2 regions of the Halomonas sp. N3-2A genome follow, and region 2 is predicted to be linked to the other one. Evidence: predicted binding sites of a transcription regulator. Region 2 holds the regulator's gene; the other holds the start of a gene.
What was found. Region 2 encodes sigma-54, which starts transcription at its own class of promoters, with help from an activator protein. Its sites were predicted from a motif close to TGGCACNNNNNTTGCTNT; they were not measured.
Positions count from the first base shown of each region.

Region 1: a site for sigma-54 is predicted at 1,792-1,809, ahead of CEK60_RS19170 (urease accessory protein UreD). Genes of this name have one in related genera too.

Region 1 covers NZ_CP022286.1:4,103,046-4,107,256, forward strand. The annotation lists gene modB (molybdate ABC transporter permease subunit) at 1-265, opposite strand, end outside; gene modA (molybdate ABC transporter substrate-binding protein) at 262-1,050, opposite strand; gene CEK60_RS19165 (winged helix-turn-helix domain-containing protein) at 1,143-1,529, opposite strand; gene CEK60_RS19170 (urease accessory protein UreD) at 1,849-2,733, shown strand; gene CEK60_RS19175 (iron uptake protein) at 2,831-3,112, shown strand; gene CEK60_RS19180 (PepSY-associated TM helix domain-containing protein) at 3,132-4,211, shown strand, end outside.
Region 2 covers NZ_CP022286.1:594,205-598,415, forward strand. The annotation lists gene rapZ (RNase adapter RapZ) at 1-281, opposite strand, end outside; gene ptsN (PTS IIA-like nitrogen regulatory protein PtsN) at 357-827, opposite strand; gene hpf (ribosome hibernation-promoting factor, HPF/YfiA family) at 832-1,140, opposite strand; gene CEK60_RS02610 (RNA polymerase factor sigma-54) at 1,239-2,654, opposite strand; gene lptB (LPS export ABC transporter ATP-binding protein) at 2,760-3,485, opposite strand; gene lptA (lipopolysaccharide transport periplasmic protein LptA) at 3,552-4,055, opposite strand; gene lptC (LPS export ABC transporter periplasmic protein LptC) at 4,064-4,211, opposite strand, start outside.

The sequences.
Region 1 (4,211 bases), 1.2 Mb from region 2:
GCAATGATACGCCTAAGCTGCTGTAAAGCCATTGGCCAAATACCCCTTGCCTGCCCAAGCCAATTAACAGTAAATACCCCACAACCACGGGCGGCAGAACCAGTGGTAAGTGTATTAAACCATTGACGAATGCTTTCCCGCGAAAATGATAGCGGGCTAGCCACCAAGCGACGGCAATGCCTGGAGGCAATATCCATGCAACCGCCGCTAAGCCGATCAGTAAACTTAGACGAATAGCCTCCCACTCCGCTGGAGAAAGCGTCACGGTGCACTGATGCTTGTGTCAAAACCGTGCTCGGCAAAGATAGCGAGGGCTTCTTCACTGGCTAGCCACTCCCGTAGCGCCACGGCAGCAGCGTTTTGCTCGGCATCAATCAGGGCAATGGGGTACGTAATGGAGTCGTGGCTGGCGGCTGGAAATAATCCAAGTACTCTTACGGCTTTGCTGGCAAAGGCATCCGTTTGATACACCACACCGATGGGTGTTTCTTCGCGCTCTACCAGTGCTAACGCCGCGCGCACATCATTGCCACGGGCTAGGCGCGGCGCTAGAGCTTCCCATTCGCCCAGTGTCTCCAGTGCTTGCTGGGTATAGATACCGGCCGGTACATGGTCTGGGTCTCCCACGGACAGCCGGTCGCGCTCGCCTAATAGCGTTTCAATAGCGATGCCTTCCCCTGGGGTGAACTGCATTGGCACGCTATCGCTGGCACTAACAAGCGCCAATCGATTTTGCAGTAAATCCCTACGTTGCTGCACATTGATCTGCTGATCTTCAAGCCAATCCATCCACGTCACATTTGCGGAAAGAAATAGCTGCGCGGGACTGCCGCTGGCGATTTGTCGAGCAAGGGTAGATGACGAAGCATAAATCGCGGTCACATCAACGTCATTATGTGTTTCATAAACCGCAATGGCATCGTTTAGGGCATCGGTCAGCGACGCAGCAGCCGCAACGTGCACATTGTCGCTCGCGAGCGCTGATGCCGTCGGAAGGCTAAATAGAATAACGCTGGCAAGCAGGCGATTGTTCACACCGAAGTTAAGCATCGTTTTATTCCGCTATTTCCACATGGATATAGCGGAGATTAGCGAATACTCAGCGCGTGTTCAATGGCAAATAACGCATGGCTTGATGGCGATCAATCATTGTCGCGCTCGGCATCATCAGAAGGTGACAGAAGCGCTAGCAGTGCTTTGGCATCGTCAGGCGTTGCCATCACAAACTGCTTTTCCAGTGCTCGGTAGTGGGTGAGTACTTGTTTACCCGTCTCGGTTAGGTGTGCTCCCCCCCGTGCATTTCCACCGGAACTTGTGACTACCAGCGGCGATAAAAAGTAGCCGTTCATAGTTTCGAGCAGTTGCCAGGCTTTTTTATAACTCATGTTCAGCGCGCGGCCCGCCGCGGAAATTGAGCCGGTTTGATCAATCATTTCCAAAAGATCAGCTTTGCCAGGGCCAATCACCACGTCGTGGTTTAACGCTAAGCGCAGCTGGAAGGTAGGGGAGGGGTGATGGGTACGTGTCATTGTTGAACTCTGCTGATGACTATGTGCGTATCAGTTTAGCAACGATACAGCCCCCAACGCTTACCATTTAGTGGTTGGCGAAGAAGCGGTCCCAGCCAAGGTTAACAAGGCTTTGGCCTTCTTCTAACAGCGTTGAAGGTTGCTCCAACGTGGTGCGCTTATCCATTTTGACGCTCTTTTTTGGTGCTCAAGACCGCTATTGGCTAACAATCTCAAGGCTTAAGTTATTGTGTCGACAAAGAAACGTGGTTTTTCACCATTTTGGCGCACTCCTTGCATTTCAAGTTGAAATATTGACCAACAGGAAGCGATAGCGCCCATGACTCTGTGTGAACTTGCGACACCTGCTGCTGGCTCAGGCCATCGCTTTGATGGCGAGCGCCACTGGGCGGCATCGCTGGGGCTGCGTTTTGCTAACCGTGAGGGCACAACCCGATTGGTGCAGGCTCGTCACCAAGGGCCCCTACGCGTACAGCGCCCGTTTTACCCAGAAGGGGGCACGGAAGCTTGCCATGTGTACGTGCTGCATCCACCCGGTGGTTTAGTCAGTGGCGATGCCTTGACGATTCGCGCCCACATCGAGCGTGATGCCCACGCGCTGCTCACCACGCCTGCGGCTAACAAGCTTTATAAAGCTGACAGTCAGGGCGTCGCCTGGAACCAACAGACGGAACTTAACGTGGAAGATGGCGGCATCCTTGAGTGGCTTCCTCAAGAAACGATCGCCTTTGATGGCTCCAAAGGCACTCAGCGAACGCATATTGCGTTGCATGGCAGTGCCCGTTGCCTGGGTTGGGAAATCATGGCGCTGGGCCGCCCCGCCAGTGAACTTCCCTATGTAACAGGCCGAATTGAGCAGCACTTTCGTTTAACCCTAGATGGCAAGCCGCTGTGGCTTGAACGCCAACCGTTGGATCCTGCACATCCGCGTTTTAACGGGCGCTGGGGGCAGGGGGGCGCCACGGTGCAAGCCACGCTGTGGGCGGTTGGTTTAGAAGATGCCGGTGCGGCGATTGATGAACTACGCGAAGCGCTGCCGGACAACCCGCGTTGGGCGGTCACCGTTCGCCAGGGCGTACTGTTATTACGTTACCTCGGAAACTCACGTAATGAAGCCTGGGCGCTGTGTGAGCAGGCTTGGCATTTACTGCGCCCGCGCTGGATCGCTCGCACCGCCCACACGCCGCGCATCTGGTTAACCTAGACATTATGCAGCAGGTGCTAAATAAGTTATTACCACTAATGCAAATGAAAACCTTTTGCATTAAAATGGTGGTTTGTGACTTGCACCGAGATGCACCATGCTGCTCAACGTCTTATCCTCTTCCTATTGGCTGCTGATCTTACGCATCCTGGCCGCGACGCTTGGCGGCTATATCGTTGCTGCACTGTTCTCGGTGGCAGCGCTTGGCTTACCGCTAGATACCATGATGTCTCTGCGTATCGGCATGATGGGGAGCTTCATTATTTGGGCGGGTGTGGCGATCTGGTCGTTTATCACGCCAAGTTTGATACGTCTTTGGGGGGTTATCGGTTTAGCCATTTGCGGCCTTCTAGTGGTGGCTAACTATGGCGTCCACTAAGCGCAGCGTGAGGCGTAATATGGCTCAGCTGCACACATGGTGCGGCTTGTTAGCTGCTTGGCTGCTGTTTGCTGTTTTCCTGACGGGCACCCTGAGTTACTTCAAAGAGAGTATTTCGTTATGGATGCAGCCCGAACTACCGAGTGTCGCCGCGAACGCTGAGTGGGACAACCGACGCCTGGCGGATTACTGGCAGCACTATCTTACTGAACATGCTTCAACAGCGAGAAGCTGGCAGATTACTTTTCCTAATGAGCGCGTGCCGGTCTCGACAGTCGTCTGGTTTGGGCAGGATGGGAGAGAGCAGTCGGTACTTGACCCAACCACTCTGACGTTGGTTACCCCGCGAGAAACGCGTGGGGGGGATTTTTTCTACCGATTCCATTTTCAATTGCATCACCTCCCCGCCGTCTATGGCCGCTGGCTCATTGGTATCGCCACCATGATGATGTTCGTGGCAATCATCAGCGGCGTGATCACCCATAAAAAAATCCTGCGCGACTTTTTTGCTTTTCGGCCCCAGAAGGGCGCCCGTAGCTGGCTAGATGCCCACAATGCTTTTTCTGTGTTAACGCTGCCTTTTCAGTTAATGATTACCTATACCGGCTTGATAACGCTCATGTCGCTCTATATGCCTTGGGGAGTAGAGCGCGCGTTTCCCGATGCTGACGCGCGTCGCCAAGCGACCAGTGAGCTGCATGCCTTTCCCCTCTCCGGCCCGGCTACGGGGCAGCCTGCAGCGTTATATGCCCTTAGCGAACTGGTCGGTGATGCTGAGGCGCATTGGCAGAAGCCGGTGCAGTCCTTAAGGGTTAGCCACCCTGGGGATGCAGGCGCGCGTGCCGTGGTTTGGCAGAGTGCCCACGAGGCGTTGTCTGCACACCGCCCGCAACGTATCTATGAGGCCAGTTCGGGCGCGTTGTTAGCAGAGACTCAGCCGCAACGCATTGATGAACAAGCACACGGCGTCATGGTGGGGCTACATGCCGGCCGTTTTGCCGACTGGGGCATGCGCTGGATCTATTTTGCCTTGGGCGCTGCTGGGTGTGGCATGGTGGCAACCGGGCTATTGCTATGGACGTCAAAGCGGAAGTACAAG
Region 2 (4,211 bases):
ATTCGCGCATCGGTGGTTAGATAGATAACCTGGAAGTGAATGCTTTTCTGGCGCAAAGATTCAAGCATTTTTGGCAGTTGCTTTAATGCAGCAGGTAAATTGCGCGCATCGATACTTACCGCTAGTTGGGGGCGTGCCCCTTGCTCACGAAGCTCATCCACCAGGGAGCTGAGTAGCATGGCGGGCAGGTTATCGATGGCACAATAGCCAAGATCTTCTAACGCTTGTAAGGCGATAGATTTACCGGACCCTGAACGGCCGCTAATGATCACCAATTGCATAGAGTTTCTCTTGGCATGCCAATAAAAATGGAGGTAAACGTTGGACTTAGTAGGCAGTGTCTAGCGGTGGACCCTTTAGCTAACAGGCTGTTCACGAATTTTTGCTGTTATAAGGTCCAATAGCTCACGTTGGCTAGCCGCTCTACGAAGCTGCTGACGTGTGTCAACGCTGTTCATGATAGACGCCACTTGCCCTAATAAGGCTAAGTGCGTGTCGTCCGCCTCTTCGGGTACTAAAAGTACGAAAACAAGGTCGACGGGATCGCCATCAATAGCATCGAAATCTACAGGCTCGGCTAACTTTAAAAAACCAGCGATAGGCGAGCTGCAGTGAGGGCTACGGGCGTGAGGAATGGCAACGCCGTTGCCTATTCCAGTGCTACCCAAACGCTCACGACCAATCAGGCGGCTGAAGACTTCTTGGCTATCTAGGCTTGGCGTGTTTTGCGCAATAAAGGTGCTGAAAAATTCCAGCACCCTTTTTTTGCTGCCCCCGGGGACGTCATACAGCACGCGCTCCGGGGGAAGTATGGTTTCCAACGTCATTGAGTTAACGCACGCCAGCGCCTTGGGCGCGAGCTTGTGCTTTTTCCTTGTGTTTAACGAGTTGACGGTCAATTTTGTCCGCTAGTGCATCAATCGCAGCATACATATCATTGTCTAATGCTTCTGCGTGTAGATCGGCTCCTGCAGCATGCAGGGTGCAGGCAGCTTGCTGACGCTCCTTTTCAACAGATAAGGTTACTTGTACGGTGGTGATGTTGTCATAATGGCGCTCAACGCGTTCCAGCTTCTCATTTACATAGTCACGCAAGGCGTCAGTCAGATCTACGTGATGACCAGTGATATTTACTTGCATTGACGTGCTCCTTATCCATCGGACTGTTCTTCGATTGTAACCCTTTTTGCGCTATTGCAAAGCCCCTAGACAGACTTTGTCTCGTTAGCACTGTTTTATTAGCGTAAACGGCGGCGCTCGCTTGAAGAGGGAATGCCCATCGACTCGCGATATTTGGCCACCGTTCGCCTTGCTACATTAATGCCACCCTCTTCCAATAGCGCCACGAGGCGGCTGTCTGAGAGCGGTTTGCCGGGCGGTTCATCTTGCACCAGTTTTTTGATTCGAGCCCGGATGGCGGTGCTGGAATGACTGTCGCCGCCGTCCTGGCCACTTACTTGGCTGGAAAAGAAGTATTTGAGTTCGAACACACCGCGCGGGGTATGGATATATTTCTGGGTGGTGACCCTGGAAATAGTAGATTCATGCATTTCAACGGCGTCTGCGATGTCGGCTAAAATCAGCGGTTTCATGGCTTCTTCACCGTGTTCCAGAAAGCCTATTTGGCGCGCTATGATTTCTCGGCCCACCCGCAGTAGCGTATCATTTCGACTTGAAAGGCTCTTGATGAGCCAGCGCGCTTCCTGGAGATGCTCTTTTAAAAACTGGTTATCTTGGCTCTTGTCAGCCCGTTTGATGAGGCTTGCGTAGTCAGGTTGAATGCGCAAGCGCGGCAGTGCCTCTGGGTTTAGCTCCAGGTGCCATCCTTCGTGGTCATGGCGGACGACTAAATCTGGCGTTACATAGCTGTCATCTGTGTCGCCAAAGGCACTTCCTGGGCGAGGATCAAGGCTGCGGATCAAGCGAATGACGTCATCAAGCTGCTCATCATCCAGGCTTAACCGCCGCTTTAGCAAACGCACATCATCCTTACCGAGCGCTTCAAGAAATTGACGCACTAGCCGCTTGGCAGGCATCAGCAGCGGTGTATCTTCGGGTAGTGAGGCGAGCTGCAGCATTAAGCACTCCCGCAGGTCGCGCGCAAATACACCGGTGGGCTCAAACTGTTGAAGGCGCAGCAAGGTTGTTTCAACTTCACGCTGGCTAAGGCCTTCATGCCCTTGGGCTTTAAGTCCTTCGCGAATGTCATTGAGAGGCTGGGTTAGGTAGCCGTTGGCATCCAGTGCATCGATGAGGCTTTCAGCAATGGCATGGTCGCGTGGTGAAAAATCTGTCATGGCGAGTTGCCAAAGTAAGTGGCCATGCAAACTTTGACCCGCGGCTTGACGCTCAAAGTCAGGCCCCTCGCTGCTGGTGCCATGGCTGCCTAGGTCTTGATAAGTGTCTGACCAGTCACTGTCAGTAGAGAGTTCATTAGGAATGCTTTCGGACCATTCAGCTTCCTGGGGTTCACTAACGGCCTGTTCGCCGAACTCATCTTCCTGCTCAAGCATTGGATTGGCATCAAGTGCTTGCTGAATTTCTTGACGGAGGTCCAGCGTTGATAGCTGTAACAGGGCGATGGCCTGCTGCAGCTGAGGTGTCATGGTCAGCTGTGTACCGATACGCAATTGAAGAGAAGCTTTCATGACCATCTGAGAACCACTCGTTAATCAGAAAGCTCCACCCTAGTGCGAGTTATGGCTTGGTGCAAGTGCAATAACTATGCCACCACTACTATTTTTTCTGCAGGTGGCTGTTTACAGGCGGAAATCAGCCCCCAAATAAACGTCTCTTACCCGCTGGTTGTTGAGAATTTCCTGAGGGGGGCCACTGGCGATGATATGACCGTCACCTACAATGTAGGCAATATCGCAAATATCTAGTGTTTCCCTGACGTTATGATCAGTGATCAGCACGCCGATATGGCGTTTTTTGAGGGCTCGAATGATCGTTTTAATATCACCCACTGAGATCGGGTCAACGCCGGCAAATGGCTCATCAAGCAGAATAAAGGCCGGCTCTGTCGCGAGGGAGCGTGCGATCTCAACACGTCTACGCTCTCCGCCCGAAAGACTCATGCCGAAGTTGTCACGAATGTGCGTGATGTGGAAATCTTCCAGTAGCGACTCAAGGCGCTGCTCCCGGGCGTTACGATCGAGTTCTTTACGAGTTTCCAAGATTGCCATGATGTTGTCGGCGACAGAAAGTTTGCGAAAAATAGAGGCTTCCTGAGGCAAGTAGCCAATACCTGCCATTGCACGTTCGTGCATGGGGGCATGGGTTAAATCAAGCTCGTCAATGCCAACCTTTCCCGCATCAGACTTTACCAAGCCGACAATCATATAAAACGATGTCGTTTTGCCAGCGCCATTGGGGCCTAGCAGCCCTACCACGCTGCCTTGAGATATCTCTAGGTTAATATCTTTAACGACACGGCGGCGTTTATAGCTTTTGGCTAGGTGGCGAGCATAAAGGGTTTTTATCGGCGCTGATTCTGAGGCTGTGGTTTGAGGTGCAGGCTCTGCGTTATTTGTCGCCACTGGACACTCCTATTGTTCCGGCTGAAGAGTCATGCGGATACGTTGTGGTTCACTACCACTAACATCAGAACGCGCCTGAACCACACCTTGGTCGATAAAATACTCTAAGCGTCCACCTTCAAAGCGATCTGCTTGCTGGGTCAGTTCCGCTTGGTCAATGAGCTCTACCCGACGCTCGGCAACATGATAAATAATGCGCTTTGCCCAGCCTTCCATTGGGCTAGCTTGGTCTTCGAGCTGGTTGCGTATATAGGCTCGTCCACCGGTTGCAACGGCGCGCGATAGCTCGCCAGCATCGTTGCGCTGAATCTCAACGCGATCTCCGCGCAGTTGCATATTGCCCTGCCGAATATCGACGTTGCCTGAATACACAGCAGTGCCTGCGCGTTGATCGAGATCTAAACGGTCAGCCTCTACTTCTACGGGGGCTTGGCTTTGTGCCATGACCGGTAGCGCTGCCGCTGAAATGGGTAGTGCAATGACGAAGAGTGCCGTGCGAATAAGAGCGTTCATCGCGACTCCTACTGAGAACGAGTGGCAGGCGGGTGAACGCCGCGCACGTTATTGGTTAAGCGGATCTGGCTATCATCCAGCCATACATCCATGCGTGAAGCGCCAATGCGCTGGGGCGGTTGCTGAAGTATGGTTTCGGCATCGCTCCAAGCATGA